Regions from separate parts of the Vreelandella piezotolerans genome, predicted to be linked through region 1. Evidence: predicted binding sites of a transcription regulator. Region 1 holds the regulator's gene; the other holds the start of a gene.
The links. The regulator sigma-54, encoded in region 1, starts transcription at its own class of promoters, with help from an activator protein. The targets are predictions, from matches to a motif close to TGGCACNNNNNTTGCTNT.

Region 1 (16,160 bases):
CTACGCCCGTGCTGTTGCAGCAGCCCCCTCAGCGTATGGAAGCTTCCCGCATGGACGTTTGGCTGGATGACAGCCAGGTCCGCCTGACCAACAACGTGCGCGGCGTGCATCCGCCGGCCACTCGTACCCCCTAGGAGTCGCGATGAATGCCTCTCTCCGCACCACCCTCTTTGCTTTAACGCTACCGCTGGCGACGGCTGCCATGGCGCAAAGCCAAGCACCCATCGAAGTAGAAGCCGACCGCCTGGACCTCGACCAGCGCGCGGGCACCGCAGTTTACTCAGGTAACGTGGATATTCGTCAAGGCGAAATGCAATTGCGCGGCGAACGCGTAGAGATTCAGCGCAATGATGCAGGGGAACTTTCTCAAGCCATTGCCACGGGTGAGCGTGCCTACTTGCGCAATCGTCTCGACGACCAGGAGACCCCCATGGAAGGTTGGGCGCGGCGCATCATCTATCACGTCGCCGAACGCCGCGTGGAGCTGATCGACCAAGCCGAACTGACCCAGCAAGGCGACCGCTTTCAAGGGGGCCGCCTGGAGTACTTCATCGACCAGGAAGTGGTGCAAGCTCGCTCCGACGTGAACGGTAGCGACAACCAGCGCATTCGCATGACCCTTCAGCCGGAACAATAGGGAGCGCCCACGTGGCAGCATCAACGTCTGCAGATTCCGCACCTGTCAAAACGCTCTACGCCCACCACCTAGCAAAGAGCTACAAACGCCGCCGCGTCGTCAAGGACATCAACCTGGAAATCGCCCAGGGCAGTGTCGTTGGACTGTTGGGCCCCAATGGAGCCGGTAAAACCACCTCGTTTTACATGATCGTCGGACTGGTCAAATCCGATGCGGGCAATGTGGGTATCGACGATCTGGATTTGACCCACGCGCCCATGCACGAACGCGCCATGGCAGGCATTGGGTATCTTCCCCAAGAGGCCTCGATTTTTCGCAAGCTCTCGGTAGCCGATAACATCATGGCCATCCTCGAGACGCGCAAAACGCTCGATCGCAGCGCCAGAGAAGCTCGCCTGGAGTCACTGCTCGAAGATTTTCATATCACCCATATTCGTGACAACCTAGGCATGAGCCTCTCAGGAGGCGAGCGCCGTCGAGTAGAGATCGCGCGGTCGCTGGCCACCGAGCCCGCGTTCATTCTACTCGACGAACCCTTTGCCGGGGTCGACCCTATTTCGGTCGGCGAAATCAAAACCATTATCCGTGCACTCAAAAAACGCCACATCGGCGTCTTGATCACCGACCACAACGTGCGTGAAACCCTGGATATTTGCGATATCGCCTACATCGTTGGCGATGGCCACATCATCGCCAGTGGGAACGCCCAGGAGATTCTCAATAACCAAAAGGTCCGCGACGTCTATCTGGGCGCTGATTTCCGGCTCTAAACCGAGGCCTGACCAAACTTTTCTTTTAGTGGCATGCTTATTGCACTTGCACGTAGCCATAACTCGCTCTAGGGTGGAGCTTTCTGATTAACGAGTGGTTCTCAGATGGTCATGAAAGCTTCTCTCCAATTGCGTATCGGCACACAGCTGACCATGACACCCCAGCTGCAACAGGCCATTGCCCTGCTGCAGCTCTCTACGCTGGACCTCCGTCAAGAAATTCAGCAAGCGCTTGACGCCAACCCTATGCTCGAGCAAGAGGACGAGTTTGGAGAGCAGGCAGTCAGCGAGCCGCAAGAGGCCGAGTGGTCTGACAGCATTCCCAACGAACTCTCCGTCGACAGCGACTGGTCGGACACCTACCAAGACATGGGCAGTCTGAGCGGTGGTAGCGAAGGACCCGACTTCGAGCGCCAAGCCGCTGGCCAAAGCCTTCATGGCCATTTGCTGTGGCAACTGGCCATGACCGATGTCAGCTCACGGGAATATGCAATTGCGGAGAGCCTGATCGATGCGCTGGACGCCAATGGTTATCTTACCCAGCCGCTCAACGACATTCGTGAAGGGCTCAAAGCACAAGGTCATGACGGCTTGAGCCAACGGGAAGTGGAAAATACCCTACTGCGCTTGCAGCAGTTCGAGCCGACCGGCGTATTCGCTCGCGACCTGCGCGAATGTCTGATGCTTCAACTTGCTGCGTTGCCGGAAGACACCCCGCTATTGATGCCAGCCAAACGGCTGGTACGACAGTTTTTGGAGGCGCTAGGCAAAGACGATATGCGCCTCCTCAAGCGCCGTTTGAGCCTGGACGATGAGCAGCTGGATGACGTCATTCGATTAATTCGCAGCCTCGATCCCCGACCCGGCAGCGCCTACGGCGTGACCGACGATAGCTACATCACTCCCGATCTGGTCGTGCGCCATGACAACGAAGGCTGGCATTTAGAGCTCAACCCGGACGCTCTTCCACGGCTACGCATCCAACCCGACTACGCCAGCTTGATCAAACGCGCCGACAAGAGCCAGGACAACCAGTTCTTGAAAGAGCACCTTCAAGAAGCGCGCTGGCTGATCAAAAGCCTCTCTAGCCGCAATGACACCTTGCTGCGCGTGGGGCGTGAAATCATCGCTCGCCAAATTGGCTTTCTAGAGCACGGCGAAGAGGCCATGAAGCCGCTGATCTTGGCCGACATCGCCGAAGCCGTAGAGATGCATGAGTCGACCATCTCACGCGTGACGACACAGAAGTTCATTCATACACCGCGTGGCGTGTTCGAGTTGAAATACTTTTTCTCCAGTCAAGTCAGTGGCCAAGACGGCGGCGACAGCCACTCGAGCACGGCCATTCGCGCACGTATCAAAAAGCTCATTCAAGAGGAGCCCTCAGGCAAACCGCTCTCCGATAGTCGCTTGGTGACGCTTCTCGAAGAGGGCGGAATAAGCGTGGCACGACGTACCGTCGCGAAATATCGCGAGTCGATGGGCATTCCCTCTTCGAGCGAGCGCCGCCGTTTACGCTAGTTAAACGCTTGGTCGTGACAAACTCACCGCAAGGGCTTTGCAATAGCGTAAAAAGGGTTACAATCGAAGTACAGCCCGATGGATAAGGAGCACGTCAATGCAAGTAAACATCACTGGTCATCACGTTGAACTGACTGACGCCTTGCGTGACTACGTTAACGAAAAGCTGGAACGCGTCGAACGACACTACGACAATATCACCACGGTACAAGTGACCTTATCTGTCGAAAAGGAGCGCCAGCAGGCAGCGTGCACGCTACATGCCGCTGGTGCTGACCTTCATGCCGAGGCACTCGATAACGATATGTATGCCGCCATCGATGCCCTTGCGGACAAAATCGATCGTCAACTCGTCAAACACAAGGAAAAAGCACAAGCTCGCGCTCAAGGCGCAGGTGTGCGTTAACTCAATGACGTTGGAAACCATTCTCCCCCCGGAGCGCGTGCTTTATGACGTACCCGGGGGCAGCAAAAAGCGGGTGCTGGAGTTTTTCAGCACCTTCATCGCCCAAAACACGCCCAGCCTTGACAGCCAAGAAGTGTTCAGTCGTTTGATTGGGCGCGAGCGTCTTGGCAGCACGGGGATTGGCAACGGTGTTGCCATTCCCCACGCAAGAAGCCCGCACTGCAGTGCCCCCATTGCTGGCTTTTTGAAACTGGCGGAACCCGTCGATTTCGATGCCATCGATGGGGACCCGGTCGATCTCGTGTTCGTTTTGCTGGTGCCTGAAGAAGCCGATGACACGCACCTTGCTTTGCTCGGACAAGTCGCGACGATCATGAACGACGCCGATACTCGCCAACAGCTGCGCAAAGCAGGCAGTCAAAAAGAACTGTTGACGCTGATAACGGCCAAGATACGCGAACAAGCTGCGTAACAGATCTACTCCTTCAATTTGTCTTTACTTCTTACGCTCAAACGCCAAGAGAGACGCTATGCAACTGGTGATCATTAGCGGCCGTTCAGGTTCCGGTAAGTCTATCGCCTTACAAGCGCTGGAAGATCTTGGCTATTACGCGATCGATAACTTGCCTGCCATGCTGTTGGGCTCGCTTATCGACGAGTTGCGCGCCCAGGGTGAGCGCACACGGATTGCCGTCAGTATCGACGCACGCAACTTACCTACTGCGCTGGAGCGTCTGCCAGCGCTACTTGAAGAATTGCGCCACCGGGAAATTCGTTTTCAGGTGATCTACCTGACAACCGATGCGCGTATTTTGCTGGAGCGTTACTCGGCCACTCGCCGTCGTCATCCCCTCACCCGTGATAGCGACATGACGCTGGAAGAAGCGATCAACAAAGAAGAAGAGACGCTGAATGACATTCGCGACCTCGCCGATTTATTGATCGATACGTCTCGACTCTCCGTACACGATCTGCGACGCCGCATTACCGACCAAGTAGCTCATCAGCGCCAGCATCAACTGACGCTCACCTTCGAGTCCTTTGGCTACAAACGCGGCGTTCCGCTGGATGCCGACCTCGTGTTCGACGTACGCTGCTTGCCCAATCCTTATTGGGACCCTACTCTGCGCCAATATACCGGTCGCGACGCCAACATCATCGACTTCTTGAGCGGCTACCCCGTGGTAGAGGCCATGGCAAGCGATATTGAAACGTGGCTGGAGAAGTGGCTACCGGCCTATCAAAATAGCCATCGCAGCTATATGACCGTGGCCATTGGCTGCACGGGCGGCCAACACCGGTCCGTTTATATGATCGAGCAGCTTGCACAGCGGCTGGTCAAACAAACAGGGGAAGTGCAGTTGAGGCATCGCGAGCTAGGGCTGCAGTACACGCTCAGCGAAACGCCGACAACCCAACATACGGCGGCGACGCCCAGTACTCCCTGAGCCCTCCCTAAAACCCCACTCGGCAAAAAGGAACCAGAGTGCCCGAAAGAACGTTGACCCTTACCAATCAGCGCGGCCTTCACGCCCGCGCAGCCACCAAACTGGTTCAGTGTGGCCAGCAGTTCTCTGCCCAGATTCATGTGTACAAGAAGCAGCAAAAAGCGGATGCTGCCAATATCATGTCACTGCTCATGCTCGCCGCGCCCTGCGGGACCGAGCTCACCGTCATTGCAGAAGGGGAAGACGCCGAACGAGCGCTCGATGCTATCGAGGCGCTATTCGACGCTCGGTTTGAAGAAGATCAGTAATCGATGCAGCGTGAACGCTTAGCTGCCCGCCACGGTCATCGCATCCACCAGCCAGCTCCCCGTGTGAATGCTGCCCCGTGTATCCGTGTCATCCCCTACGCCGCTCAGCCCGGCAAACATCTTGTCCAGGTTACTGGCGATCGTGAACTCCTCGATTGGGTACTGAACTTCACCGTTTTCAATCCAAAAGCCTGCCGCTCCCCGCGAGTAATCACCGGTCACACCGTTCACCCCCTGCCCCATGAGTTCGGTGACCCAAATACCTTGCCCCATCTGACTCAACAGCTCGGCTCGTGGCGTTAACGGAGCCAGCAGGCGTAAATTGCGCGCGCCACCTGCATTTCCAGTCGAGTGCATACCTAAACGCCGTGCGCTATAAGCAGAAAGCATGTAGCTGGCAACCTGCCCCCGATCGATGAATCGATTATTACGGGTTTGCACCCCCTCGGCATCGAACGGCGAGCTCGCCGTCGCCCCCACTTCCATGGGTCGCTCTTCCAAGCCAAACCACTCGGGGAAAAGCGGCGTTCCCAGACGGTCACACAGAAAAGAGGCTTCTCGGTATAGCGCACCGCCTGCCAAGGCGCTCATTAGATGACCGATCAGGCCGCTGGCTAGCGTAGGGTCGAACAGCACCGGAAAGGTACCGGTCGGTGGCCGACGCGCACCCAGTCGGCGAAGCGTGCGAGTTGCCGCTTCTCGACCGACCTCTTCCGGGCTGCGTAAATGGTGTGGATTACGTGCGGCGGTGTAATCATAGTCGCGCTGCATACCCTGATCGTCCTGGGCGATCAGCATGCATGAGAGCGAGTGATTGCTGCCTTTTTGAGTGCCCAAAAATCCGTGGCTGTTGGCATAAACACGGACACCCTCGCCGCTGGAGAGTGACGCACCCTCCGACTGATGAATCCCCTCCGCGCTGCGTCCAGCCTGCTCGCAGCGAAGGGCCAGGTCGATGGCCTCATCCGTGGTGAGCGTCCACGGGTGGTGGACTTTCAAATCGGGTAGCTCAGTGGCCATCAGCGACGCGTCTGCCAAACCGGCGGCAGGATCTTCTCCGGTATAGCGCGCGATCGCGAGCGCTTTCTCGACCGTTGCGCGAATCGACGCGCTGCTGGCATCGGTAGACGAGGCGCTCCCCTTTCTCTTGCCCACGTATAGCGTTACCGCAATTCCCTGATCGCGCGACAGCTCAACGGTTTCCACATCGCCTAAACGAACGCTGACGCCCATGCCTTGATCGACGCTGGCACCCACTTCAGCAGCATCTGCTCCTAGCTGCTTTGCTAGGGCAAGCGCTTCTTCAGCGCGCTGTGTCAGTAATGCCTGCTGCGCCGATGCATCAAATGCCTGTGCCATGTGGCCTCCTTTTCGCCTGAAACGCGTTGGCGGATCAATGTTGTGGTCACAGCCTGATATAATGCTGCGAACGAATCTAATCTGTGAGTAGCTATATGCCCAAGCAACGTCCCGAGCCAATTGACATCGACGAACAGGTAGAACGCCCCAGTAAATCGCAGCTAAAGCGAGAAATGCACGCCTTACAGGCGCTTGGCGAAACCCTGATTGCCATGAACCCCACCGAACGCTCACGCTTTCCGCTGTCTGACGATATGCTGCGCGCCATCGATGAAACCGCTCGCATTCGCTCCCATGAGGGCCGCCGACGTCATATGCAGTACGTTGGCAAGCTCATCCGCAAAGAGGATCTAACGGCCATTCAAGGCGTTTTCGACGCCATCGAACAAGAAAAAGAGCAGCGCGATCATGCTTTTCATCGCCTGGAAAAGTGGCGAGACCGCATGATCGACGAGGGCGACGATGCCGTCGATCTCTTCATGGTCGATTATCCCAATGCGGATCGGCAAGCGCTGCGCCAACTCGTGCGCAACACGCGTAAAGAACGCGAACAGGGCAAGCCCCCCACCAGCTCGCGCAAGCTGTTCAAACACCTGCGTGAGACGCTAGCGCTGTAAGCCAGTCATGAAGACTGCGTACCGCCGACGGTCAGCTCATCCAGCTTAAGCGTGGGCTGACCGACACCGACGGGCACGCCCTGCCCCTCTTTACCACACACGCCAATGCCGGTATCCATCGCCATGTCATGGCCAATCATCGACACTCTGCCCATGGCTTCGGGCCCGTTGCCTATCAGCGTCGCGCCCTTGACCGGCGCTGTGATCTTGCCATCTTCGATCATGTAAGCTTCGCTGGCCGAAAAGACGAACTTACCCGAGGTAATGTCTACTTGACCGCCGCCAAAGCTGACGGCATAGATACCCCGCTTGACGCTTTTGATGATGTCGTCAGGATCATCCTGCCCCGCCAGCATGACCGTGTTGGTCATACGTGGCATTGGCAAATGCGCAAACGACTCGCGACGCGCATTACCGGTGGGCGCCATTTTCATCAAGCGCGCATTCAGCTTATCCTGCATATAGCCTGTCAAAATACCGTCTTCGATCAACGGCGTGTACTGACCGGGCGTGCCTTCGTCGTCCACACTGAGCGCGCCACGGCTATCGGCCACCGTGGCATCGTCGACCACCGTGACGCCCTTGGCGGCGACCTGCTGTCCCATCCGCCCGGCAAACGCCGAGCTGCCTTTGCGGTTGAAATCGCCTTCCAATCCGTGCCCAACGGCTTCGTGCAGAAGAATACCAGGCCAACCCGCCCCTAACACCACCGGCATCTGCCCGGCCGGTGCGTCGACAGCCTCCAGGTTGACCAGCGCTTGACGCACCGCTTCTTTTGCGTAGCGCTCGGCCACGCCTTCATCACGCAGACGCGACATCGAGTAACGACCACCGCCGCCCGCGCCACCGCGCTCCCGGCGGCCGTTTTTGGCCGCAATCACACTGACGTTGAAACGCACGAGGGGGCGAATATCGGCGGCAAGGGTGCCGTCGCTGGCGCGTACCAACACGACTTCGTAGGTGCCAGAGAGCGACGCGCTCACTTGGCTGATACTGGGATCTGCGGCTCGCGCTATGCGATCGGCCTCTTTCAACATCGCGACCTTTTCTTCCGCTGATAACCCGGCAAGCGGATCGATTCCTGAATAACGCGCGGCGGCGCTGACCGGCGTTACTTTCTGACCGGGTAACTGTTTTCCGCTGCGAACGATACCAGCCGCCGTTCGCCCGGTGTCCATCAACGCATCGGCGGTGATTTGATTGGAGTACGCAAACCCCGTTTTCTCACCCGCCAGCGAGCGCACGCCCACGCCACCATCAATGTTATAGCTGGCCTCTTTGACCTCGCCATCCTCCAGCACCCACCCTTCTTGCCAAGTTCGCTGAAAATAGAGATCGGCATAATCGATGCCCGCTCCCAGGGCATAACCAAGGCCAGTATCCAGGGCGTCAAGATCGAGACCACCAGGGGTAAGCAAAATGGAAACGGCAGACTCGATATCGCTTGTTTGTGGGGTCATTGGGGGCCTTCTAAAGTCACTTGCGGCGAGGTCCAAGGACCTCGCACGCGATAATAGAGAGTGGTTGCTTGATCCAACGCATCGCCGAATAGCTGGTCGGCAATGAATAGCGCGCCGCCAACGATGGGCGCGCCGACCGCAATGGCGGCGATGGGTAAACTTTGGCTCACAGGCAGTGTGACGCCGAGACGCTGATCGAGTTCACGCTGTAAGAGGTTAACACTTCCTGTCAGCGTCAGCGTGGTCGCAGGGGCATCAATTTGTAGGGGGCCGCGCAGCAGCAGCTGCCCCTGGGCCACGTCAGCGGTACCGTGCACACGATCGAAGGCGGTGCCTTGACCCGTCAAATCGGAAAAATCGAAGCGCAAGCGGCGCAGAATGTTATCGAAATTGAGCAGTCCAACCAGGCGGGCTGGCGTCGATTCGAGCGTCACGAAACGCCCATCACGAAGATCCGCGCTCATCTCTCCACCGGCTCGGCTCAAATCCACCTGCCAGGGTGCGCCGGGCCACGTGAGGTTGGCGGATACATCCGTCGTACGGCTTCGCATGGCCACCGGCTGCCCTAGCCGCTCTAGCGCCGTACCGACATCGCCTCCCTGAATAGAAATATCGGCGCGGGTTCGACTGTTCACCGCATTGCCCTCCCACACCAGTTCGCCTCGCGCAGAGAGCTGACCGAGTGTCAGCCCCACCGGCGCAAGCGTAAAACGACGCTCATCGGCTTGCCAAAACGCGGTAAGCGGTCCGTAGCGGCGATTACCCACACTCACTTCCGCCAGTCGCAACCGGCCATTAGGCAGCGCCGCCAAGCCGTCTGGGATTGGCACGGGATCTGCGTACTGGGTATCGACCGCCTCGATCCAGGAGTCGGGAGCTGCGACGCTGGCATCGTGGGTGTTGGCGGGGAGATCGAACAATGGATCCAGCGTCAGCGTGGTGATGGCGATGTCCAGCGGACGCTCGCTGGCAGGTTGGTAGTCGACCCGGCCGTTCAGCACATCACCATTGAGGTTTAAGGCTGCACGCCGAGGTTCGATCGTTCCTGAGGCCGTCATCGCGCCCAGACAGGTCTCACGATACATCAGACACTCAGTGCGCAGCCGCACGTCGAAAGGCGAACGGTCACCACGGCTGGAAGCGTTTTCCAGATTTCCTGACATCAGCGGAGCAAGGGCTGCTTGCCACGCCAACGGGTCCAGTGTGTCAAGACCTGCATCCAAGCGCCAGCCCGGCTGTCGGGACCAGCCGGAGCGCGATACCGCGCTGCCTAGCGCTACTTGCCCTGCCTGTGCGCCACCCTCTAAAGAGTGTACCTTGGCCACGAGCTTATCGGCCAACTCAACGGAAGTACGCCCAGAGGCCAACTCAGCGCGTAACTGTAACGGCCAGGCCTCTTCGCTGCGCTTGGCAAACGGCTCGGGCAGCTCGCTCGTCACGCCGAGAAGGCGACTTTGCAACGTCACCACGGGGCTAGGCGTCAGCGTGACCTCCCCTTGCCACGGCGTGCTACCGTCGATGATTTGACGAGCTTGTTCGGCAGGCACGCTCGCCAGCGACCAGAGCGCTGAGGTCGCTACGCTCCCTTCAAGGGCGATGCGCTCATCGGCCAAGAATGTCGCCCGCAGATCCCCTCCCTGCCACTGACTACTCAAGTCGCCGGTCAGGGCATGCGCCTGCCCCACTTGTTGCCAGTGAAGTTCCCCCCCCAGTTCACGCAGCGTAATAGGCAGCGGCGCATAGCCGACAGCCGATAGCACCGGGCGGACATTGATCTCGAGCTGAAGCGTCTCTGGGGATTCGAGTGGCAGCTCCAGCGCGACGTCACCGTCAAGATGTCCCTGCGCCGACAGCGCGTCGAGGGGTAGCGTATCCATGTCGGGCATGGCGCGAAGGAAACTCAGCAACGCAGCGCCATGACTATGTACGTCTGCCGACAGCGTCAGTGGCTGCTTCTCTTCCATACGTACCACACCATTGGCGACTTCCACACCCTGACTCTGCGCATGCGCCACTTCGGCTTGCAATACGCCTCCTTGCCAGAGCAAGCGCCCCTCAAGATCCTCTAGTAGGGGCCAATCAGGCGCTATCGGTAGATAGCCCTGCTCGATCGCCAGTGCCAGCGTTGCCGATAGCTGATCCGATGACGCGCGCGGCCCCAGCGGCTGGCTGAGCTTCAAAGAGCCCTGAGGCACCATGCCCCCTATATCGCTGGCCAACCAATCGCGCAGCGCTGGGTCGAACGCTTTCATCGGCAGCCACTGCGAGAGCGGACGAGCGCGCGCATCCACGTCGGCAAAGGCGATGTCGAGACCGAACTGGCCGTTTTGCTGCCCAGTGATCAGGCCAAAGCCACCGCTGACACGAGCTCCCTCCCAATCGACGTTCAGATCGCGACCGCTGATCATGGTATTGGGGCCGTCGTAAACCCACTCGACGACCCCTTCTGCATGGCGAAGCTGCATCGGCGCATCAAACAGTTCAGGGAAGTAAAGCGCGCTATCGCCCGCGCTATTAAAGGTCACACGCCCACGCAAATCGCGCGCCTGAACCCAGGCATCCAGCGGCCCGCCGCCCGGTGCCTGCTGCCATGGCAAAACGGCAACGTTGGTCAGGGCTGCATCGACCCCCCAACGGCCGTCACGCTGGCCTAGACGTAAGCCCTGCACCTGCCCGCGGGGTGAAAGTGTTTGCAGAACCCGCGTCACCGACTCAGGCAATAGTGCATACTCACGCCACGCCGCCAAAGAGGCGAGCTCGAATGCGCTGGTGCGCAATTCCCACTGTCCGGGTTGATGCGATAGATACCAGTGACGTGGTAGTGCCGGGCCAGCGCTGCCCCCCTCGGGTTGTGCCCACTCGACGGTCTCGGCACTGCCGCTGAGCCATGCCTCCCCCCCATCGCCATCACGCAGCCACTGTCCGCTGGCCTGAATATTGCGAAGCACGGCGTATTCGACATCCTGACGCAGGGTGAGCTCAGGAACATCCAGTGCCAGCCGCGCATCGGCCAAGGCACCCTCTTGCCAACGACCCCAAAGCTGTACCTGGCCACCCACCTGCTCCAAAAAGGGCATCCAATCCGGACGAAACAGGGCGGCCAGTACCACCAAGTGGTCAAGCTGCATGTCCAGCTGAAGAGCCGCCGAAAAGTCGCTAAACCCCTGCTTTCCTGGCTGCATTTCGGCACGAAGGGTCATAGCCGGAAGCTCGGCATTCGCCGCATCAGGCGTATCGACGATGGTCAGTGCGCCCTCTAGACGCGTCCGTCGCCGATCACCGCTCAACAAGAGCGTGGGCGCGTGTAGCATCACGGTTTGCTCCTCGCCATGCAGGGTGACACGACTATCATCCACCCAGACGCGCTGGCGCAGTAACAGGCCCGCCCAAGCATCTAAGGCGTCGAGGTCGACGTCGGGCTGGGGCGTCACGCCCAGGGGGAGTTCGGCCGGAGAGGGCCACCCCCATCCGCTATCCTGCTGTTGGTAAAGATGAAAGCGCAGCCCAAACATACGCGCATCGCTGAAGATGGGTGCCAACCGACGCAAGCTCTCCCAGACATCGAGACGTAGCGACAGGCGGTCGACCTCCACCAAGGCCTGTCCCTCAGGGGTTTGCGCCTTAAGTTCATCGAGCGCTAGGTGCAGAACATTACGTTCTAACGAGAGTGCTAGCCGGTCGACGTGTACCGGCACCCCGATGCGCGCTTCGAGCATGGCTTCGATACGTGGGGTCAAGGCATCCGCCTGGCTGGCCAATAGACGAAACGCCAGCATCACCACAGCCAGCGTCGCCAGCACGGCAGCGACGCTGATCCAACAGCCACGAACGAGAGAGCGTGATGACATCATTACATCAGTACGATGTCGTACTGCTCTTGAGAGTAGTGCTGCTCGACCTGGAAACGGATCGTTTTATTGATGAAGGTCTCCAGATCGGCGACAGCGGCAGACTCTTCATCCAGCAGGCGATCCACCACCGGCTGCGACGCCAGCACCATATAGGTCTCTGCGCTATAGGCACGCTCTTCGCGGAGGATCTCCCGGAAGATTTCGTAACAGATGGTTTCTGGAGTTTTAAGGGTCCCGCGGCCGCCACAGGTCGGACATGCTTCGCAGAGAGTCTGCTCTAAGCTTTCCCGAGTACGCTTACGCGTTAACTGCACCAGTCCAAGCTCGGTAACACCGGTGCATTTGGTTTTGGCGTGATCACGCTCTAACGCTTTCTCTAACACGCGCAACACTTGACGCTGGTGCTCGACATCCACCATATCGATGAAGTCGATGATGATGATACCGCCAAGATTGCGTAAACGAAGCTGGCGCGCAATGGCAGTGGCGGCTTCCAAATTGGTCTTGAAAATCGTCTCTTCGAGATTGCGATGCCCCACGTAGCCACCGGTATTCACATCGATGGTCGTCATGGCCTCGGTCGGGTCGATGACCAAATACCCGCCCGATTTGAGTTGCACCTTGCGCCCCAGCGCTTTCTGAATCTCGTCTTCGACACTATAGAGATCGAAGATCGGACGCTCACCGGGATAGTACTCTATACGGTCGACCGCATCGGGCATGAACTCTTCTGCGAACTCCACGAGCTTGACGAAGTTTTCCCGGGAATCGATGCGCACCTTCTCGATGTCATCGCGCATCACGTCTCGGAGCGTGCGCATGAACAGCGGCAGGTCGTCATAAATGACGCTGGGCGGTGCAGCAGTGATTTTGCGCTCGCTGACTTTTCGCCAAATGCGCAACAGGAAGTACATATCGCTGGCCAGTTCTTCATCGCCCACGCCCTCTGCGGCAGTCCGCACGATGAAGCCGCCTGTCACCTCGAGGGTTTGCTCCTCGATGCTCTTGTCTAGCAGCATCTTCAAGCGTTCACGCTCACGCTCGTCCTCGATGCGCTGCGACACGCCGTGGTGTGGCGAGTCAGGCATGTAAACCAAGTACCGCGAGGGGATCGATAAGTGCGTGGTTAGACGTGCCCCTTTGGTGCCGATGGGATCTTTGGTGACCTGAACGACCAGGGCTTGGCCTTCGTGGAGCAGTTGCCCAATGGTTTGCTGCTCCTCGCTAGGAGTGCCGGGCGGCATGACTTCGTGTGCATGGATGAACGCCGCACGCTCCAAGCCAATATCGACAAAAGCAGCCTGCATGCCAGGCAGTACGCGAACGACTTTGCCTTTGTAGATATTGCCTACGATACCGCGCCTGCGAGAGCGCTCGATGAGCGCCTCTTGCAATACGCCGTTTTCTACCAGCGCAACGCGGGTCTCCATGGGCGTTAAATTGATGAGGACTTCACCGCTCATGCAAAATTCCTTATTGGGTGTCCAATTCCTTGCCAGCGCAGCGGGCGATGAGTCGGTGGTTACGTAAGATAACGGCCCGCCCAAATGGGAACCCCTTGCTGGCGAAGCAAGCGCGTGGTTTCAAAAAGAGGCAGTCCTACCACGGCGGAATGACTGCCCTGAATTCGTTCGATAAAAATAGCGGCTAGCCCCTGGATGGCATACCCGCCCGCTTTATCGACAGGTTCACCGGTATGCCAATAGCATTCGATCTCGTCTGCCGTTAACGCGCGCATGATGACCTCGGTGGTCACACAGCAGGAGAGTATACCCCGCGACCCGCTGACCGCTACTGCCGTGAGTACTCGGTGCGACCGCCCTGCTAACAGCGATAACATATCAGCCGCGTGCTGCTGGTCGCGCGGCTTGCCCAGAATCGTATCGTCGACGACCACCGCCGTGTCCGACCCTAGCACGGGCAGCGTGGTTTTCCCCGTCGCTGCCTCTGCCTTGGCAATGGCCAGCCGCTCTACATAAGCGGCGGGGGATTCTCCCTCGATGGGCGTTTCATCGACGTTACTGGGCATGACGGTGACGGGCACGCCGATCGACGCGAGCAGCGCCTGGCGTCGCGGTGAAGCAGAGGCCAAGCAGAGCACGGGAGTCGTGGCAACGTCACGCATTGGCCATGCGCCGTTCGATGGCGTGGAACATCGTCGCCAGCCAAGGCCACAGCAGCGCGCTCACCAGCGAAGGAATCAAGAAAGAGAGGTGGATCGAGAAGTCGCCGGTCAACGTGCGCAGCCACTGCTCGATGAGCTGAACCAACCCCAGCAGCACCAGCACCAGCACCGATTGCTGTACCAACGAGTAAGCGCGAAAACGGGGATAGACCAGCGCCGCTAAAAACGCCAGTAACGACAGGATGAGCGCGTGCTGCCCTAGTGCCGTCCCCTCGATGAGATCCATCAATAGGCCAAATACGAAGCCATGAAAGACACCAACCCTATCAGGGGCACGCATGCACCAGTAGATGAGCATGAGCCCCACCCATTCGGGGCGAAACACTTGCCAACCATCAGCAAGTGGCATGACCTGCAGGCACAGCGCCAATACGAGACTGAGCCAGACCACCACGAGCGGTACCATCGGCGCACGTGCCATTAGCGCGCCTCCTCTTCGGACGGGGGGGCTGGTTGCCCAAGCCGCTGAGCAGCATGGAGCGCGTCGGCTGAAATCTCCATGGACTCATCCCAAATAGACGGATCCAACTCTTCGCGGGGAGGTGGAAAAAGCAGCAAAAAATGTCGCGAACGCTGGAGCTGGGCAGATGGTTCAGCGACCACACGAGCAAACGGCTGGCCAGGATCGTGATAAACCTCAGTTACCCTCGCCACGGGGTAGCCCGGCGGAAAGCGCCCCGCCAATCCGGACGTGGTCAGCAGATCACCTTCACGGATATCGGCCGTATCCGGTACGTGAAGCACGTTCACACTGCCGTAGCGGCCAGTGCCCTGAACGATGAAGCGCAGACCGTTGCGATTGACCTGGACCGGCAGCGCGTGGCTGGCATCGGCCAGCAACAAGACCCGACTCGAGTATGCCGAGACGGCCGTCACCTGGCCGACGAGTCCTGATGCATCGATCACCGGCTGCCCCACGTAGGCACCGTTACGATGCCCACGGTCGACCACCATCTGATGGCTAAAAGGGTCGTTGTCCAACGACAGCAGTTCCGCCGTCATATAGGGAATGTCCCGCCGCTCGGCGGCGCCCAGCAGTTGGCGCAGCTCCGCGTTCTCAGCAGTCAAATTCGCCAAGCGTTGACCACGGTGGGAAAGTGTCAATATTTGCTCGCGCAAGCGTCGATTTTCATCCACCAGCGCCTGCTGGTCGGAGAGCGCCAGCGCCCCCCAGTTCAGCAGGTCGCTGGGCACACTAACCGCCCACTGAATGGGTGCAACGATCGTGGTCATTTGGGCGCGCAGATCTTCCATGCGAGTGAAACGGTGGTCGACAAACATCAATGCGCTTGCCGCCACAACACAGAAGAATAGCCGGTAACCGGGTAGCGGCCCGTGTGAAAACAGCGGTTTGATAGGCAATCCCCCGCGATAAACCGCTGCGATCAGTCGCTCGACAGCAACTCAAACGTGTGCTGATCGATCATCTCCAATGCCTTGCCGCCACCACGTGCAACGCAGGTCAGCGGATCTTCCGCCACGATCACCGGCAAGCCGGTCTCTTCGGCGATCAACTTATCCAGGTCACGCAGCAGCGCGCCACCGCCGGTCAGCACCAAGCCGCGCTCGGCGATATCCGAGGCCAGCTCGGGTGGAGA
Region 2 (16,160 bases), 230 kb from region 1:
GAAACTCTCGCGAGAACCGTCGGACTTCACCACCCGCGGCATGATCAACTCAGCGGTCTCGTACGTCGTAAAACGCTCATGGCAGCTGGCGCACTGGCGGCGTCGGCGCACCTGGTCACCCTCTGCCACCAGCCTGGAATCCGTCACTCTCGTATCGTTTGCACCACAAAAAGGGCAATGCATGGCAGTCAACCTATTATCAGTACGCACTAAAACCAGTACGTGCAGCGTGTCAGCCTGAACGAAGGGACGCAGCGTCACGGTGCGTGCTCTACGAGCCCTTCGCTATTTTGTAAACTGTTTTATCGCCAGCTGTCGGCGGTAGCCGACCCGCCGAGCTATCGTATGGCGGTGTTATACAGCCCCTATCTCAACGTATTGTAACGATTTGGCACACAAGCTGCAGCGTTTGTCGAAGGATGATTGAAAGGACGCCCGCTATGACCGCTTTCGAAAAGACCGTTCACCACTACCTCACCCAGCTATACGGCCCGCGCGCAGGGGAAGTGCAGCGGCGAATAGGTCAACACGTCGCGCATTTTCGCGAGGGAGCAAACGCTGCACCGACCGTTAACGGTCAATCTGTCGATGCACCAATGTGGAGCGAAAAGGATCAGTGGGTCATCTGTTACGGCGACTCGATCGTCGATGAGGGAACGCCACCGCTAGCCGTGCTGGATACGTTTTTGCAACGTTATCTGGGAGACACCGTCAGTGGGGTTCACGTGCTGCCCTTTTTCCCTTGGAGCAGCGACGACGGCTTTTCGGTGATTCATTATCGTGAGGTCAATAGTGAGCTGGGCGCGTGGTCGGACGTCCAAACCCTAGCCAGCCACTACGACTTGATGGCTGACTTGGTACTCAACCATGTCTCCCGAGAGTCGCTCTGGTTCGTCGACTATCTCACCGGTAGCCTACCCGGGCGCGACTATTTCATTGAGGTGGATCCTGACACGGACGTTTCCCAGGTCACCCGCCCGCGCAGCAGCCCGTTATTGGTGCCGATCTCGACGCGTCGCGGCACCCGCCACGTATGGGCTACCTTTTCGGAAGATCAAATCGATCTCAACTTCGAAAACCCGGACGTGCTGCTCGAGTTCGTGGGCATTTTGCTGTTCTACCTGCAGCAAGGCGTACGCATCATTCGCCTGGATGCAGTGGCCTTTCTATGGAAACGGCTCGGCACCCCGTGCATCCATCTGCCAGAGACCCATACCGTCGTGCGCTTACTGCGCGCTATCGTGGATGAGGTGGCGCCCGGCACGCTGTTAATTACCGAAACCAACGTGCCACACGCCGAAAACATTAGCTACTTCGGCTTGGAGCGGTTGACGCAGGGCACTCCCGACGAAGCCCACATGGTGTATCAGTTCGCCCTGCCCCCGCTTTTACTGCATACCCTGACCCGCGGGGAAGCGACGACGCTACAAACGTGGTTGAACAGCCTCCCGGTACTGCCGCCGCAGTGTACCTACTTGAACTTTACCGCAAGCCACGACGGTATAGGTGTACGGCCTCTTGAAGGCCTGCTCCCCGACCACGAGCGTGACGCGCTGCTGGAATTGATGCACCGCTTTGGTGGATTTGTCAGCATGCGCAGCAATCCTGACGGCAGCGACACGCCCTACGAGATCAATATCACATGGTTCGAGGCGATGCGCGGCACCCGCCGTGGCCCGGACCCGTGGCAAATTGCACGCTTTCTCTGCAGCCAAGCGATCATGCTCAGCTTGCAAGGGATCCCTGCGCTCTATATCCACACGCTCACCGGCACGCTGAACGATGTGGAAGGTGTGGAACGTAGCGGCCGCCTGCGCTCGATCAACCGCCGACGCTGGCAGCTCGATGAGCTTGCCTTGTTATTAGAAAGCCCCGCCACCCCGACTCATGACGTTTTTCACGCCCTGCATCGGCTGCTAACACAGCGTCGCCAAGAGCCTTGTTTCCACCCCAACGCCCCGCAGCGCGTGATCGACACTCCCCCTGAGCTGCTCGCCCTCGAGCGTGGCCCCCTGCCTAACGGTCGACGCCTACTCGCGCTCTATAACGTGACCGATGGTAAGGTCGATCTCACTCACGCAGGGGATGCCCTCCATCAAACGCTTACTCAGCATGACTGGCAGCCGATCGGCAGTGCGAGTACTCACCATGACGCGACGCTGCCACCCTATGCCGTGTGCTGGCTGGTGGCTGACGCTTGACGCTTGCGACATAACGACTCAGGCATCCATGATCGTCACTCTTACATAATCATCCGCTGCGATACTGTGTGACGATCATGTCACGAGGCAAGGAGGCGCGAGTGCCCCACGCCGTTTTACTAAAAGGATTATGCGATGTCATGGGTTTCATTAAAAAGTCTCGGTCGTGTCAGCCTGCTGGCCGCGACAGCTAGCACTGCCGTTGTCAGCTTCGCTGACGAGCTGCCCGCGCCCATTCAGGCGCTCGCCAACCAGGGTTTGACGATTCATGGTCAGTTCGATGCACCGGGCGGAATGCGCGGCTTTGGGGCCAGCGTGCAAGGGCAGGACATGGCGATTTATCTCACCCCCGATGGAGAGCATGCGATCATTGGCACGCTGGTCGACGGTGAAGGCACCGACCTGACTGAGGCCCAGCTCGATGAGCACGTACGAGCGCCGCTAGAAGCCGACACGTGGGCGCTGCTCGAAGAGAGCCACTGGATCCAGGATGGCAACCCGGATGCGCCACGCGTCATCTACACCTTTACTGACGCCAACTGCCCTTATTGCCGCCAACTATGGCAACAAACCCGCCCATGGGTAGAGGCTGGCAAGGTCCAGCTGCGCCATATCATGGTGGGTATTCTAGCCCCCAATAGCCCGGCACTCGCCGCCACGATACTGGGCGCCGAGGACCCATCCGCCGCGCTACATCGCCATAGTGAGGGCGATGAACTCTCCCCCAGCGCACAGCCACGAGACATCGAAGAGCAGGTCTACGACAACAATCAACTCTTCGAACAGCTCGGCCTCTACGCCACTCCCACCAGTGCGTTTCAACGCGAAACCGACAGCGGCACGGTCCGCATAGACCGTATTCAAGGCCTACCCAGCGACGAGCGCTTCATCGAAATGATGGGTAGCGAAGCGCCATGAGAGCGTCGATGCGGCTGGTATTGCTGCCCATTTGGCTAGCGGGACAGCCGCTGAGCAATGAACCAGCCCAACACCATGGCCGCCAACAGCGCGAGCAGCGGCAACGTTGCTCCGCCGATGGAGGCGATCGCAGGACCAGGGCAGTAACCCGATAGCCCCCAGCCCACGCCAAACAGCGCCGCGCCGCCTAACAATTTGGCATCCAGCTCTTGCTTGCTCGGCAGTTGGAAGTGGGTGCCAAACAGCGGCGTGCCGCGAGCGAAGACCACGCGATAGCCCACGAACGTGGTGCCGACGGCGCCACCCAGTACGAACATCAACGTCGGATCCCAGGCACCAGCCACATCCAAAAAGCCGAGCACGCGCGCGGGGTCGGTCATCCCGGAGATCGCGAGTCCTACACCGAACAGCAGGCCAGCGAGATATCCCGCCGCTGTTTTGACCGCTGGAACCCTCATGCTCCACCTCCCATGACATGGCGAACCACATAGACCGTCGCGATGGCCGCGACCAGGAAGGTGACGGTGGCCGCCATCGACCGAGGTGCCAAACGCGCCAAGCCACATACGCCGTGACCGCTGGTACAGCCACTGCCAAGTCCCGTGCCTACCCCTACCAGCAGGCCTGCCAACAGCATGAGCGGCACGCCGCCTGCGGGTTCACCGATCACCGCACCGGGGACGCCTGCCACGTTACCCAGCCCGCCCCCGGCCGCCATCACCAGCAACGGGCCGCTGACTAGCCCAGCCAAGAACGCCATGCGCCACGCGCTGTCTCCTCTCGGGCGCTGGGTCATCAGCCCTCCAATGATGCCGCTAATACCGGCAATACGGCCCAGCGCCCCCATTAGCCATACCGCTGAGAGGCCTATCAACACGCCTCCCATCAACCCTTGCAAACTTGCCAACCCATTGGCTGTTTCATTCATGACTGATGATCTCGCCTTCTACTTTCCAACATCAAAACCGGTTGATCGGCACTTTTAAATACACTTGCCCGTCATCTTCTGCTGGGGGCATTTCCCCCGCCCGCATATTGATCTGCACCGAAGGAATGATCAGGCGCGGCATACCTAACGTGGCATCCCTCTCGGTACGCATCTTGACGAACTCCTCTTCGGTAATGCCGTCATGCACATGGACGTTCGCTCGGCGCTGCTCGGCCACGCTCGTCTCATGTTGATAGTGCTCACGTCCAGGTGCTTGATAGTCGTGGCATAAAAACAGCCGCGTTTTTTCGGGTAGCGCCAGCACTTTCTGAATGGATTGATAGAGCGTGCGTGCGTCGCCGCCGGGGAAATCGCAGCGCGCGGTACCGTAGTCCGGCATGAACAAGGTATCCCCCACAAACGCGGCGTCGCCTATCACGTAGGTCAGACAGGCGGGCGTGTGGCCCGGCGTGTGCAGCACCCGCCCTTCGAGCCCACCAATGGCGAAGACATCGCCCTCTTTGAAGAGCGCATCGAACTGGCTGCCGTCTCGGGCAAACTCCGAGCCTGCATTGAAAGCCTTACCGAATATTTCCTGCACATCGACGATATGGGCACCAATACCGGTCTTGCCGCCTAGCGCCAAGTGTAGATAGGGGGCCGCCGACAGATGATCGGCGTGTACGTGCGTTTCTAAGATCCATTCCACCGTCAACCCCTGGCGGCGCACAAAGGCGATGATCTGCTCCGCCGAGCGAACGTCGGTGCGGCCAGCGGCGTAATCGAAGTCCAGTACGGAGTCGATGATGGCGCACGCAGCACTGTCGGGATCTTGCACCACGTAGCTGAATGTATTGGTAGGTTCGTCGAAAAAGTGGGTCACGATGGGGCGTTGCATCGAGAGCCTCCCATTGATGGATAACTATCGTTGAGTACGTGCCCTGAGTGTAGCGCAAATAAAGTTATATATTTATATCATTAAAGAATTAATAGTACTTTCCATCCCTACTTTTCGATTCACTCGACTAAGGTATGAACGATAATGGCCGATAACAGTGAGGGCTTACTTACTGCTTGGAATTTTTTATAGGGACACCATGAACCGTTTGACAACGACACAGAAACTTTGGGGCACGCTGGGCATCATTTGGGTGGCGATGCTACTGCTGGTGGGGTGGTTAGCGTGGGAAAACCGCCAAACCATCGAAAGTGAACGACGCGACAGTATTCAGCATATCGTGAGCAGCATCCATGGACAGTTAGAAGCGCTACAGGCACGCGCCGAGAGCGGCGAACTGACCGAAGAAGAAGCGCAGCAGCGAGCCATCGACAGCATCGCCAGCGTTCGTTTTGGTGAGGGGGAGTACGTCTTTGCTTTCGATGACGATTTAGCGATCGTTTCGCACCCTAACCGCCCCAGAGGCGAGGATATGAGTGCCTATCAAGACGCCAGCGGTATGCGACTCTATTCAGCCTTTTTGGACGTTGCCCAAGCCGGTGGTGGCCACGTGGACTACTACTCACGGCGTATTAGCGGTGACGACCAAGTGCCTAAAGTGAGCTATGTTGCCTACCTGCCAGAGTGGGGCTGGTCGCTGGCGGCTGGCGTGTATGTCGACGATATCAATGCCGCCTTCATTGCCCGGTTGATTCGTTCCGCCTTCATCCTCTTGGTGATCGGTGTACCGGTCACCCTCCTGATGGGCTGGGTCATTCGTGACGTTGCCCGCCGACTGGGCGGTGATCCACGCTATGCCGCCACGGTGGTACGTCACATCGCCGATGGGGATCTTACTCAAGCGGCCACCCTCTCCGCTAACGATCAGCATAGCTTGCTGTATGACATCAACCGCATGCGCGAAACGCTGGCGGGCACCATCAGTGACATTCACCACGGCGCGGATCAGGTGAATCACGGCGTGGAGCAAATCGTTGGCGTCAACGAAGAGCTTTCCACCCGTACCGAAGAGCAAGCTGCATCCCTGGCGGAGACCGCCTCCAGCATGGAGCAGCTAACGGCAACGGTAAAGCAGAACGCCGACCATGCTGACCATGCTCGTACCCTCGCCACCAAAACGGCGGAAAGTGCTCAACGTGGCAGCGACGCCATGGCGTCGGTGATTCATACCATGGAGAACATCAACAACAGCGCCACGCAGATGAGCAGTATCGTCAATACCATTGATGCCATCGCGTTCCAGACCAACATTCTGGCACTTAACGCTTCTGTAGAAGCAGCCCGCGCGGGGGAGCAGGGGCGTGGTTTTGCGGTGGTGGCCAACGAGGTTCGCCAGTTGGCTAGCCGCTCGGCGTCTGCTGCCCAGGAGATCAAAGGTTTGATCGAAAACGCGGATGCTCAGGTGGTCGAAGGCAGCCGCCAAGTTAAAAACACGGGTGAAATGATCAACGGTGTAGTGGCTGACATTCAGCAGCTCAGCACGCTGGTGCAGGACATCTCGGCAGCCACCATCGAACAAAGCAGCGGTATCGAGCAGGTCAATCAGGCCGTGACACAGATGGACCAAATGACGCAGCAAAACGCAGGGTTGGTACAGCAGAGTAACCACGCGACCCAGCAACTCGCGCAGCTGAGCACCCAGCTCCGCCATTTAGTGACCAACTTCAAGCTCGACCACCAAGCACCACAGGCCGCCATTGCCCCAGCCGCCATTACCCCACCTATGGCCCGCTCCTCCTCCTTTAGCGATTTTTAATCGCCCAGACATGGCCTCCGCCTAGCACGGCGGAGGCCATGCCATGCCTAATACGCCTCGACTAGACCTTGCCTTGATTATCCAGCTCTACCGCCTCGTGCATTCTGGCCAACAGGTCGGGCACGGCGGCTTGTACGCGGTTCCAGCTAGGAATGAAGGGCCGCTCCCGGGGATTGTCCAAAAACAGGTTTCCCGCTTCCAACAGGTTGCTGGCAAACAGCTCTACCGCCTGCTCTTCACAGTGACGATCCAAACTGAGGCCATTCATGGTGGCGTCGTGATCGTAAGCTTCGATCAAATCGAGCGCCAAACGATAGTACGTGGCTTTGAGCGTGCGGAAGTCTTCACTGCTAAAGCTCACTCCTTGCGTCGCTAACTTGCGATACAGGGCCTTGGCGATGTCCAAGCTCATTCGGTTCAGGCCACCGGTAGCATCCCCCTCGCTGACGGGCTGATGCTTGTGGTCATAGGCATCGGCAATGTCCACCTGACATAGTTGACGATGAGAGTAGTTACGCTGGAGCTCGGACAGCACGCCGATTTCAAGCCCCCAGTCGGCGGGAATACGAATGCCTTCCAGCACGTCGCTGCGCATTGCAAACTCGCCCGAGAGCGGATAACGAAAGCTATCCAAATAATCCAGATAAGGCAGCGGCCCGCATACGGTCTTGAGCGCCCGCAGCAGCGGCGTCACCATCAGCCGCGACACGCGGCCATTCAACTTTCCTTCGGCAATACGAGGGTAATACCCTTTACAGAAGCTGTAGTTGAAGCGAGGATGCGCCACGGGATACATGAGCCGCGCCAGCAAGCTACGGTCATAGGTGAGAATATCGCAGTCGTGTAGGCCTACCACCGATGAACGGCCGGAGGCCAATACGTATCCCGCGCAGTACCACACGTTGCGTCCTTTGCCGGGCTCTAGTGCGCCCAGGCCGTGGCTCTCCAGCTCGGCATCGAGTTCGCGCAAACGTGGGCCGTCGTTCCATAAAATGCGCGTGTGCTGAGGCAAACGGGAGAAAAACTCGCGGGCATACAAAAACTGTTCACGGTCGGCACGATCCAGGCCGATCACGATTTCATTGAGATACGGCACCTTTACCAACTCATCGACGATCGCCGATAGCGCGGGTCCCTCCAACTCGGAAAACAGCGACGGCAGGATGAGCCCCATCGGTCGACGGTTGGCGAACTGGCTTAGCTCTTGCTCGAGCGCCTCGACCGGGCGACGGGTAAGATTATGAAAATCGGTGATGACGCCGTTTTGATGGAAGTCACTCATACGCGAACCTCTTGATGGGTTAGGCCGTGACGGCTAGCAGTACTGGGGCCGCCGCTAGTCGGCGGTCGTCTCGCCCCCACCAGTGGGCCACCCCCTCGGCCCAGCCGGCGGGTCCGGCCGCTCGAGTGCGATACAGCGCTTCATTCGACGGGGTGACGGCCAGTTCGTGGCACCCTTTGATGACCACGGCCTGATCGACCGCCTCGAGCATGGATACATCGTTGGGACCATCGCCCAGGCCTAGAGATAGCGGCGGACGGCCGCGCAGCGCAGTAAAGCGCTTGATGAGCCAATCGACGGCGCTGCCTTTATCCGAAGCGTTGCCCATTACATGCCAAAAACGCCCACCTTGAGTCAGCATCAGGCCGTCGCCCTCTAGCGCTAAGCGGAAATTTTTTAGGGCAGTGTCGTCGTCTTGCCAGATGAGCGGCTCGCTGCCTTCGCGCTGTCGGGCAGCTCTCGCGCGCGTCTCATCCAATCCCGTCAGCGACATGACCTCAGTGATATCGAGCTCGCTCATTCGAGTGAAACGCACGCCCAGCCGCGTGCGCCACACGTTCAGTCGCGCGCGGATGAACCCAACGTCCACGCCGGTGTGCTTGACGACCACCCCATCTAGACCGCTGCCAGGGCGATCCAGCCGCGCATGGCACCAGCCTGGGGGCAAGCCGATCACTGCGCCGTTTTCCGCTACGAATGGCGTTGCGGTCAGGCCCAGCGACTCACGCAACGTCACTAGTTCGGCACGGGTTTTGCTGGTCACCGGAATCACCGGCACGCCCAGCTGTTTCAGGCGTGCGAGCCAAGGTGCTGCAGGCGAAAAATCGTAGCTATGATGATCGAGCAGCGACCCGTCGAGATCGGTCACCACCAAACGCGGTGTCAGCGCCGGATCAGGGCTTCCAAGAGGCTGGAGAGGAAGACTCGCCAACATGCGGGGAGTCTGTGTCGTGCGGGAGTGTTCGTTCATGGCGCCACCTTATCGCAATCTGAAAAGCCGTTACTCAGGCGTCGTTCTCAGATAAGCAATAAAGCAGAATGTGTGCCAACACTATTTATATAAAATAAATCAAAAACTTAAAAAAGAATCGGCATGACCGATTATGAGGGCACCAAAATAGAGCACCTAAAATGCACTAACATAGTGCGGTTTAGGGCGTCATAAACAACCCCAGTCGTGAAATATCTAGTCGTGAAATACCTGTAAAAAAAGTTGCACAAGGCCTTGGCAAACGCTCGCAAATAGCTATACTCGGATTGTACCCACTGACAACCTTGTACACCCCCTCACCTGATGTCAGTGGGCTGCAGTGAGCCAAGCCCTTTCATGCCCGCCTCCCCCGGCGGGCTTTTTTTTTTCAGCTCACTCCTCCCACACGCTCATTTAGTACATCCCCCTTCGACGAAAACATCACTCTACGTGAATGACGACTTCGACACGGCGATTACGCGCCCTACCCTCTGCGGTGCTGTTGTCTTCGAGCGGCTGCGTCGCGGCTAACCCCACGGCTCGCAAGCGCTCTGCAGCAACGCCAGCCGCTTCCAAGGCTTCGACGATGGCGATGGCACGGGCGCTGGAGAGTGCCCAATTGGACGAAAATTCCGGGGTGTTGATAGTTTGGCTATCGGAGTGGCCTTCGACCCACACCTCCCCCTCGTAACGCTGGATCGTTTCCAACAGACTACCCACCAGCGAGGCACCTCCCTGGGTCAGTTCGGCGGTTGCCGAAGGGAACAGCAGCCTATCTTGCACCCTAAGACTAATTCCCTCTGCCACACGCGAGACTTCGACACCCTCCAGGTTGGGTAAGTAAGGCGAGGTATCGACCCGTTCAGCGAGGTTGTCCATCAGCGCAAGCGCGCCACTGATTGCCTCATCGCTCACCTCGCGGACGTTCACCGGCGGCCGGTCCGTGAGCAGCACCATATAATCGGCCAAAGGCAGTGCCTCCGACGGTGCTTCTACCTGGAGCAGTGGCGTGGGCAACCGGGGAAGCGGCTGTGACAAAGAGGGAGACGGCCGCCTGGCCTGGCGACTGTCCGTCAGCGATGCGACCAGGTTCCACTCTGAACTGGACTCTGCATCGGCATCAGCGGGAAGCGCCAATAAGGGCGGCGCGCTGGGCGAACGTGCGACGCGTGGCGGCAGTCCTGCAACACCCAATGCGGCGCTGATCGCCATGGGGTTGAGCTCACCCGGCACCACTGTCGGCATCAGCGGACGTGACTGGCGCCGCTCCTCCAGCAGGGTCGGCAAAGGCACTTCCAATGGTGTCGTAAGGGCCGTGCTTGTGTCCGCTACTGGCTCGTCAGGGGCCCAATTGGGACCCGTGACGCCGGCGGCGGCGATAATGATGACGAACAGCGCGACGAGGAGCGTCATGATATCGATATAGCTAATCATCCATCCGCTGTTGCTATCGTCCTCAGGGTATGTCGATAGCAGCGAATCATGACGCGGGCCGCTACGGTGGTCCTCAAGCATGGGGGTGATTACTCATTCAAGTTTTTAACCTCGTGGCCGATCTATGCTAAGCATGGCAAACTAGTCTATCAAAAAGCCGATTAGTAGCGATAAGGAACTACCAGGTGCGCACTCGTCCTATGACACACCCCATTGCCCGTTATTTACGCCCCGTTGGCCTGGGACTTGCGAGCCTGATGCTCAGCGGCTGTTTTTACGCCAGCACTTCCCAAGCGCCCATTGCTACGACATACCCCTATTCGGAACAGCAAAAGATGCAGGCAGCCCAGCATTGGGAGGTCCTTGCACAGCATGAAGCCGCGGGCATTTTATCCAGCGAACGAGTACGTTTTCGCGACTTGCACATTGCGGCGCCGGAGCATGAGCAGTACGGCTCCTATTACAGTGGCGGGGAATTCGAGCGTGGCTTTAGAACACTGCTAACCAGCGAGCTCGTATCCGGCGGCGGTAGCGTCACGACACAGCCACGTGCCAACGGCGCCACGATTCAAATCGATGTGGAAGTCGTCGAGCACCGAGATCGTGGCTATACACGACCACCCTTTGGCGCTTACACGGCCTTAGCGAGCGGCATCGCGGTGGCCAGTATTCCTTTAGGTAACTGGAGTGAACCAGCACTTGCGCTCATCCCAGCGGCGATGGTGGCCGATACCACCAGCGGTAGCTGGACACCCAAAGGCAATGAAGAAATCATCATCACCACCCAGATAGTGGAACAGGATCAAATCCTCTACTCCTCCTCCAATATCTATTACATTAACTCGGGTGATCGCCGCCAATACGCCCCGCATCGGGTACCTAGAACGCCTACGACGCCGACTGTTTCTATCACTGATACTTGGTAATGTTTATGTCTCTACGCTCAATCTTTGCGTTACCGTCGATGCGCCTGCTTCGCACTGACATGTTGGCTACGCTTTGCATGACGCTACTGCTGGCAGGCTGCGCTAACCTAGGCAATAGCGCCCAACTTCAAGAACCAGAACCAGACTTGTCAGAGCTCGCCCATGAAGCGGCGCAGCGGATGGTCGCTAACAATCCTGACTTGACTCGCTATAGCCCGATGATTGCAGCCACGTTCGTCAGTATCGATAATCTGAGTCAATCGTCGACCTTTGGTCGGATCAGTTCCGAGATCATGGCCTCGGCACTCGCCCAACAAGGCATGCAGGTTCGCGAAGTCAAAATGCGCGATAGCATGTTTATCGAAGAGAGCGTGGGGGAATTGATTCTATCGCGCCAAGTTCAACGGCTAAGCTCTCAGCACAATGCGCGCTCCATCCTAATGGGCACCTACGCTCAGGGCCAGGACTATCTATACGTAAGTGCCCGCGTCGTACGCGCTGGTGATGCCATGGTGTTAGGCAGTGCAGACTTCCAGCTACCTTTGGATAATAATATGCGCAGCCTATTAGAGGCTCAGGGCGGATGGTAAAACACCCGATTTGACGCACAGTACCTTCTGAAAGCCTAGCCGATACGCTAGGCTTTTCATTTGCTCATCGAAAGGACGACTATGTCTCTACGTCGCCGTACCCGCCAGCCTCATATTGTGGCCATCAGCCGGGTGATCAAACTGTTTGCCAACATTACCAAGATGCTGAGCTATGGGTTTCACGCGCTCTTTCCTGCCAAGCGCTTTACCCTGCCAGAAAGAGCAGCCCCTTGGCTTTCGTCGAAGCAAGAGAGCAGTATCCCTCGAATCATTTGGCAAACCAACTTTACGAACCGAGTCACCCTGCCGGTGTATCTCAACTATCTGTTCAACCGCCTGATGGCACCGCGCTTTGAGTATCGATTCATGATCACCCAAGCGCGCCACGACTTCATCGAAAAGAACTTCAGCCCAGAGTGGCTCGAGAGCTACGACAGGCTGCAAATTGGTGCTGCCCAAGCCGATTTTTGGAGGCTATTGGCGCTGTATAAACATGGCGGCGTTTACCTGGATATCGATGCCCACGCTATCTGGCCGTTGGGTCGGGTCGTACCAGCAGATATCGACGAATTGTATGTGACGACACGTAAAGGAGAGTTGAGCAATTACTTCATCGCCAGCCGCCCGGGCAATCCCAATCTGCTGAAATTGATCGAGCAGGTACATCAAAACATTGTCGAGAATCAGCTTACCAACGTCTTCGAGCTGACCGGGCCAGGCGTTTTCATCAAGCTATTGGATCAAGCAGACGTGCCCACGGTTTCCTACCGTCACGCTTGCAACCAGGGAAGCTTCACCAACGAGCATTTCCAGTACATCGACAAGAAAGCAGGCAAATGGACCAAAGAGCAGCAAAAGGTAAGCATCATTCGCCAAAATCCCCCCTCGGCCTGATAGGTGCACTTCAACAAAAAAAGCGCTAGCCCGCTAGGGCTAGCGCTTCTGCATACCACGTGGCTATGCAGTGCTTATTTATACACCGGGAAATGACCACATACGTCCGCGACTTTATTCAGCACGTCGGCTTCGATCGCGCTGGTGTCTTCGCCTTTGGCGAGCACGTCGAGAATGTCACAAATCCACCCGGCAAGCTGTGCGCACTCTTGCTCACCAAAACCGCGAGTGGTCACGGCGGGGGTGCCGATACGCAGACCAGAGGTGACGAACGGACTTTGCGGGTCGTTCGGCACGGCGTTCTTATTGACGGTGATATGGGCGCGGCCAAGCGCGGCGTCCGCATCTTTGCCGGTCACGCCTTGCTTGATCAATGACAGCAGGAACAGGTGGTCTTCAGTACCGCCTGAGACGATATCGTAACCACGCTCGATGAAGACCGACGCCATGGCTTGAGCGTTCTTGACCACCTGCTGCTGGTAGGTTTTGAACTCGGGCGCCATGGCTTCTTTGAAGCAGATCGCTTTGGCCGCAATCACGTGCATCAGCGGGCCGCCCTGGCCGCCCGGAAACACCGCTGACTGCAGCTTCTTCTCGATGTCCGGGTCGTTCTCTGCCGACAGAATCACGCCGCTGCGTGGGCCACGCAGGGTTTTATGCGTCGTGGAGGTCACCACGTGAGCATGGGGCAGCGGGCTGGGGTAGACGCCTGCAGCGACCAAGCCAGAGACGTGGGCCATATCGACCAGTAGGTAAGCACCCACTTCATCGGCGATTTCACGGAATTTCGCCCAGTCGACGATTTGCGAGTAGGCAGAAAAACCGGCGATGATCATTTTCGGCTTGTGTCCACGGGCCAGCTCGTCGACTTGATCGTAGTCGATCAGGCCTTGCTCGTTCAGGCCGTACTGAATGGCATTGTAGTGCTTGCCGGAGAAATTCGGCTTGGCGCCGTGGGTCAGGTGGCCGCCCGCGTCCAGACTCATACCGAGGATGGTGTCGCCTGGCGTGACCAGCGCTTGGAACACGGCGCTGTTGGCTTGCGAGCCCGAGTGCGGCTGCACGTTGACGTAGGTCGCGCCGAACAGCTGCTTGGCGTAGTCGATGGCCAGGTTCTCGGCGATATCGACGAATTCACAGCCGCCGTAGTAGCGCTTGCCGGGATAGCCTTCGGCGTATTTGTTGGTCAGCTGGCTGCCTTGTGCTTCGAGTACGCGGGGGCTGGCGTAGTTTTCGGAAGCAATCAGTTCGATGTGGGCTTCTTGGCGTGCCACTTCTTTTTGCATGGCATCAAACAGCGCATCATCGAATCCAGCAATTGTCATGTCGCGGCTGAACATCGGCGGGAACCTCGTTACGAAAGGATCATCATGGAGAAGCGAGGCGGCTATGATACCGCAGCCGGACGCGACTTTCATCGCATCCGCGTCAGGTCTTGCATGAGCATGTTTCATGTTGCCAGCCGCGCTAAAAACTGACCGACTGGACAACCACGCTACTTGAGTTCGAAGGTAAAGGTGAGCCGCTCGCTGCTGCCCATGGGGTCGAGTATGAATTGATTGAGCATAAAGGGATTGGGTACCGCCACGTGAACGGTCAGCGACTGGGCCTTTCCGGCCATGATATCCACCATCCCCACCATCAGTTTGGTGAGCTGTGGGCCTACAAGCGGCCCGAGCTGCTGGGCCTGCGACCAGGCTTGCGAAATCGCCTGTTCTTCGCTGATCCTCCCTTGTGCCGCCATTTCGGTGGCTATACGCGGCAGCAACCCCTCATCGCGGTAAGCCACGGTCGCGTTGCCACCGTAAAGCGTCGCTGCTTCGAACAGCGAGGGGTTTTTGCTGGCCTGCTCGAGTGTGGCGCCCTTCGGTAGGCTAATGGGCACATCCATGGAGAATTCGAGCCCGCCTGCGCCGTCCAGCTGTAGATAGCCTTCGGAGGTGAGGCGCGCACGGCCGTTCGCTTCGCCGGGTTCGGGCTCATGCCACTGGGAAGCACTCTGCCCTTCGGCACTCAAACGCCCGGTTCCGCCCGTCAGCACACGATTCAACGCCTGCAGCTCATCGCGTTCGGAAGGTGGCGCTAGGTCAATCAGCCCCCCCAGATCGAATTCGGCACCGCGAAAGCCTGCTTCGCCTAGGTAGCTGTTACCTTTGACCCAAGCGTTATCCAGCAGCACGCTCCACTGCTCGCTGGTCAAGCTGAAACCGTTCAACTCGGCATGTTCGAGGCGCTCTTCGCCGGGCTGGTCGAGCCCTTCCAGCGCCTCGATCCGCATGTCGCCTAACGCCAGCGTTGCGGAGATGCCGGTGGCGAGATCATCGAACTCCCCACTCACCCCTTGCAGCGCAATCAAACCCACGGCGCTACGGCTCACTTCCTCCAGCTCGAGAGCGTCAATGGAGAGATAGCCAGCAAGCGTTTGGCTATCGAACTCGGCGGCTAGTTCATCGCCCAGGCTACCCTCCAACCGAAAGGTCATATCGGTCAAGCTGAGTGCATTGAGGGTACTGTCTTCGGTCTCGAAAGAGGCCAGTGAGGGAACGGCCGCGCTAGGGTCTCGCATGACCAGCTCGCCCACCGTCAACACGGGCGTGTCGAATCCCAGCTCCGTGAGGCGGATGCCGTCTAGCGTAATCGACTCGGGCTGCGCGTATCGACCGTCCACGCGATAGCGGTCGATCGAGAGCAGATCGCCGTTGGGGTAGGTAACGGCTACATCCTCTGCGACATAGCCATTGGCTTCTTCCACCAGTTGCCCAATCGCCATTCGAGCATCGTCGCCCGCCAACTCCGCCTGCAAATCCGCCTCGAACTGCTCTAGCGACGCATGCGCAGTCCCTATGACCAGCCAAAATGACACCCCTGCAACGCCCCATGTCATTACCTTACTACGCATACCCTGACCTCCCTGTTGAAAGGCTTCAGCATATCACCAAGTCACGATACCGCCACTGCCGTCCAGGTAGTAAAAAGGCGGCTCGTGACCGCCTTTTGTAAGAGAGACGCTACGCCTCGCCTAATAATCCCAGACTCGCCGCGGGGGCTTGTTTGCGCAGGCTGTAGGAGAGTGCGTGGCCAATCAAACCAATCAGCAGCGCGCCGCCAATGGGAAGTGCTAGCCACAGACCCAGGTGCAGGCGGGGTGTAAGATCCAGCCAATAGAGGTAGAGCGCCGCGGTAGCGAGCTCTGCCAATAGGGCTCCCAACACGCCGCTGGCAAACCCGAGCAGCGCGTATTCGGCCCCCTGCACTCGGGAAATCATACGGTTACCTGCACCAAACACCCTTAGCAGACCACTT

Region 2: GYM47_RS11775 (HAD-IIB family hydrolase) is a predicted target of sigma-54. The motif match lies at 9,074-9,091, and genes of this name have one in related genera.

The regions. Positions count from the first base shown of each region.
Region 1 covers NZ_CP048602.1:2,335,996-2,352,155, forward strand. The annotation lists gene lptC (LPS export ABC transporter periplasmic protein LptC) at 1-134, shown strand, start outside; gene lptA (lipopolysaccharide transport periplasmic protein LptA) at 143-637, shown strand; gene lptB (LPS export ABC transporter ATP-binding protein) at 649-1,407, shown strand; gene GYM47_RS10790 (RNA polymerase factor sigma-54) at 1,513-2,928, shown strand; gene hpf (ribosome hibernation-promoting factor, HPF/YfiA family) at 3,026-3,334, shown strand; gene ptsN (PTS IIA-like nitrogen regulatory protein PtsN) at 3,339-3,806, shown strand; gene rapZ (RNase adapter RapZ) at 3,865-4,782, shown strand; gene GYM47_RS10810 (HPr family phosphocarrier protein) at 4,821-5,090, shown strand; gene pmbA (metalloprotease PmbA) at 5,109-6,449, opposite strand; gene yjgA (ribosome biogenesis factor YjgA) at 6,545-7,066, shown strand; gene tldD (metalloprotease TldD) at 7,072-8,526, opposite strand; gene GYM47_RS10830 (YhdP family phospholipid transporter) at 8,523-12,374, opposite strand; gene rng (ribonuclease G) at 12,377-13,840, opposite strand; gene GYM47_RS10840 (Maf family protein) at 13,900-14,502, opposite strand; gene mreD (rod shape-determining protein MreD) at 14,495-14,983, opposite strand; gene mreC (rod shape-determining protein MreC) at 14,983-15,924, opposite strand; gene GYM47_RS10855 (rod shape-determining protein) at 15,948-16,160, opposite strand, start outside.
Region 2 covers NZ_CP048602.1:2,564,963-2,581,122, forward strand. The annotation lists gene nrdR (transcriptional regulator NrdR) at 1-183, opposite strand, end outside; gene GYM47_RS11740 (sugar phosphorylase) at 441-2,201, shown strand; gene dsbG (thiol:disulfide interchange protein DsbG) at 2,337-3,119, shown strand; gene GYM47_RS11750 (DUF6691 family protein) at 3,155-3,577, opposite strand; gene GYM47_RS11755 (YeeE/YedE family protein) at 3,574-4,047, opposite strand; gene GYM47_RS11760 (MBL fold metallo-hydrolase) at 4,079-4,945, opposite strand; gene GYM47_RS11765 (methyl-accepting chemotaxis protein) at 5,145-6,761, shown strand; gene GYM47_RS11770 (glycosyltransferase family protein) at 6,823-8,043, opposite strand; gene GYM47_RS11775 (HAD-IIB family hydrolase) at 8,063-9,013, opposite strand; gene GYM47_RS11780 (OmpA family protein) at 9,455-10,528, opposite strand; gene GYM47_RS11785 (hypothetical protein) at 10,648-11,373, shown strand; gene GYM47_RS11790 (FlgO family outer membrane protein) at 11,379-11,963, shown strand; gene GYM47_RS11795 (glycosyltransferase family 32 protein) at 12,045-12,857, shown strand; gene glyA (serine hydroxymethyltransferase) at 12,932-14,197, opposite strand; gene GYM47_RS11805 (hypothetical protein) at 14,353-15,756, opposite strand; gene GYM47_RS11810 (ABC transporter permease) at 15,866-16,160, opposite strand, start outside.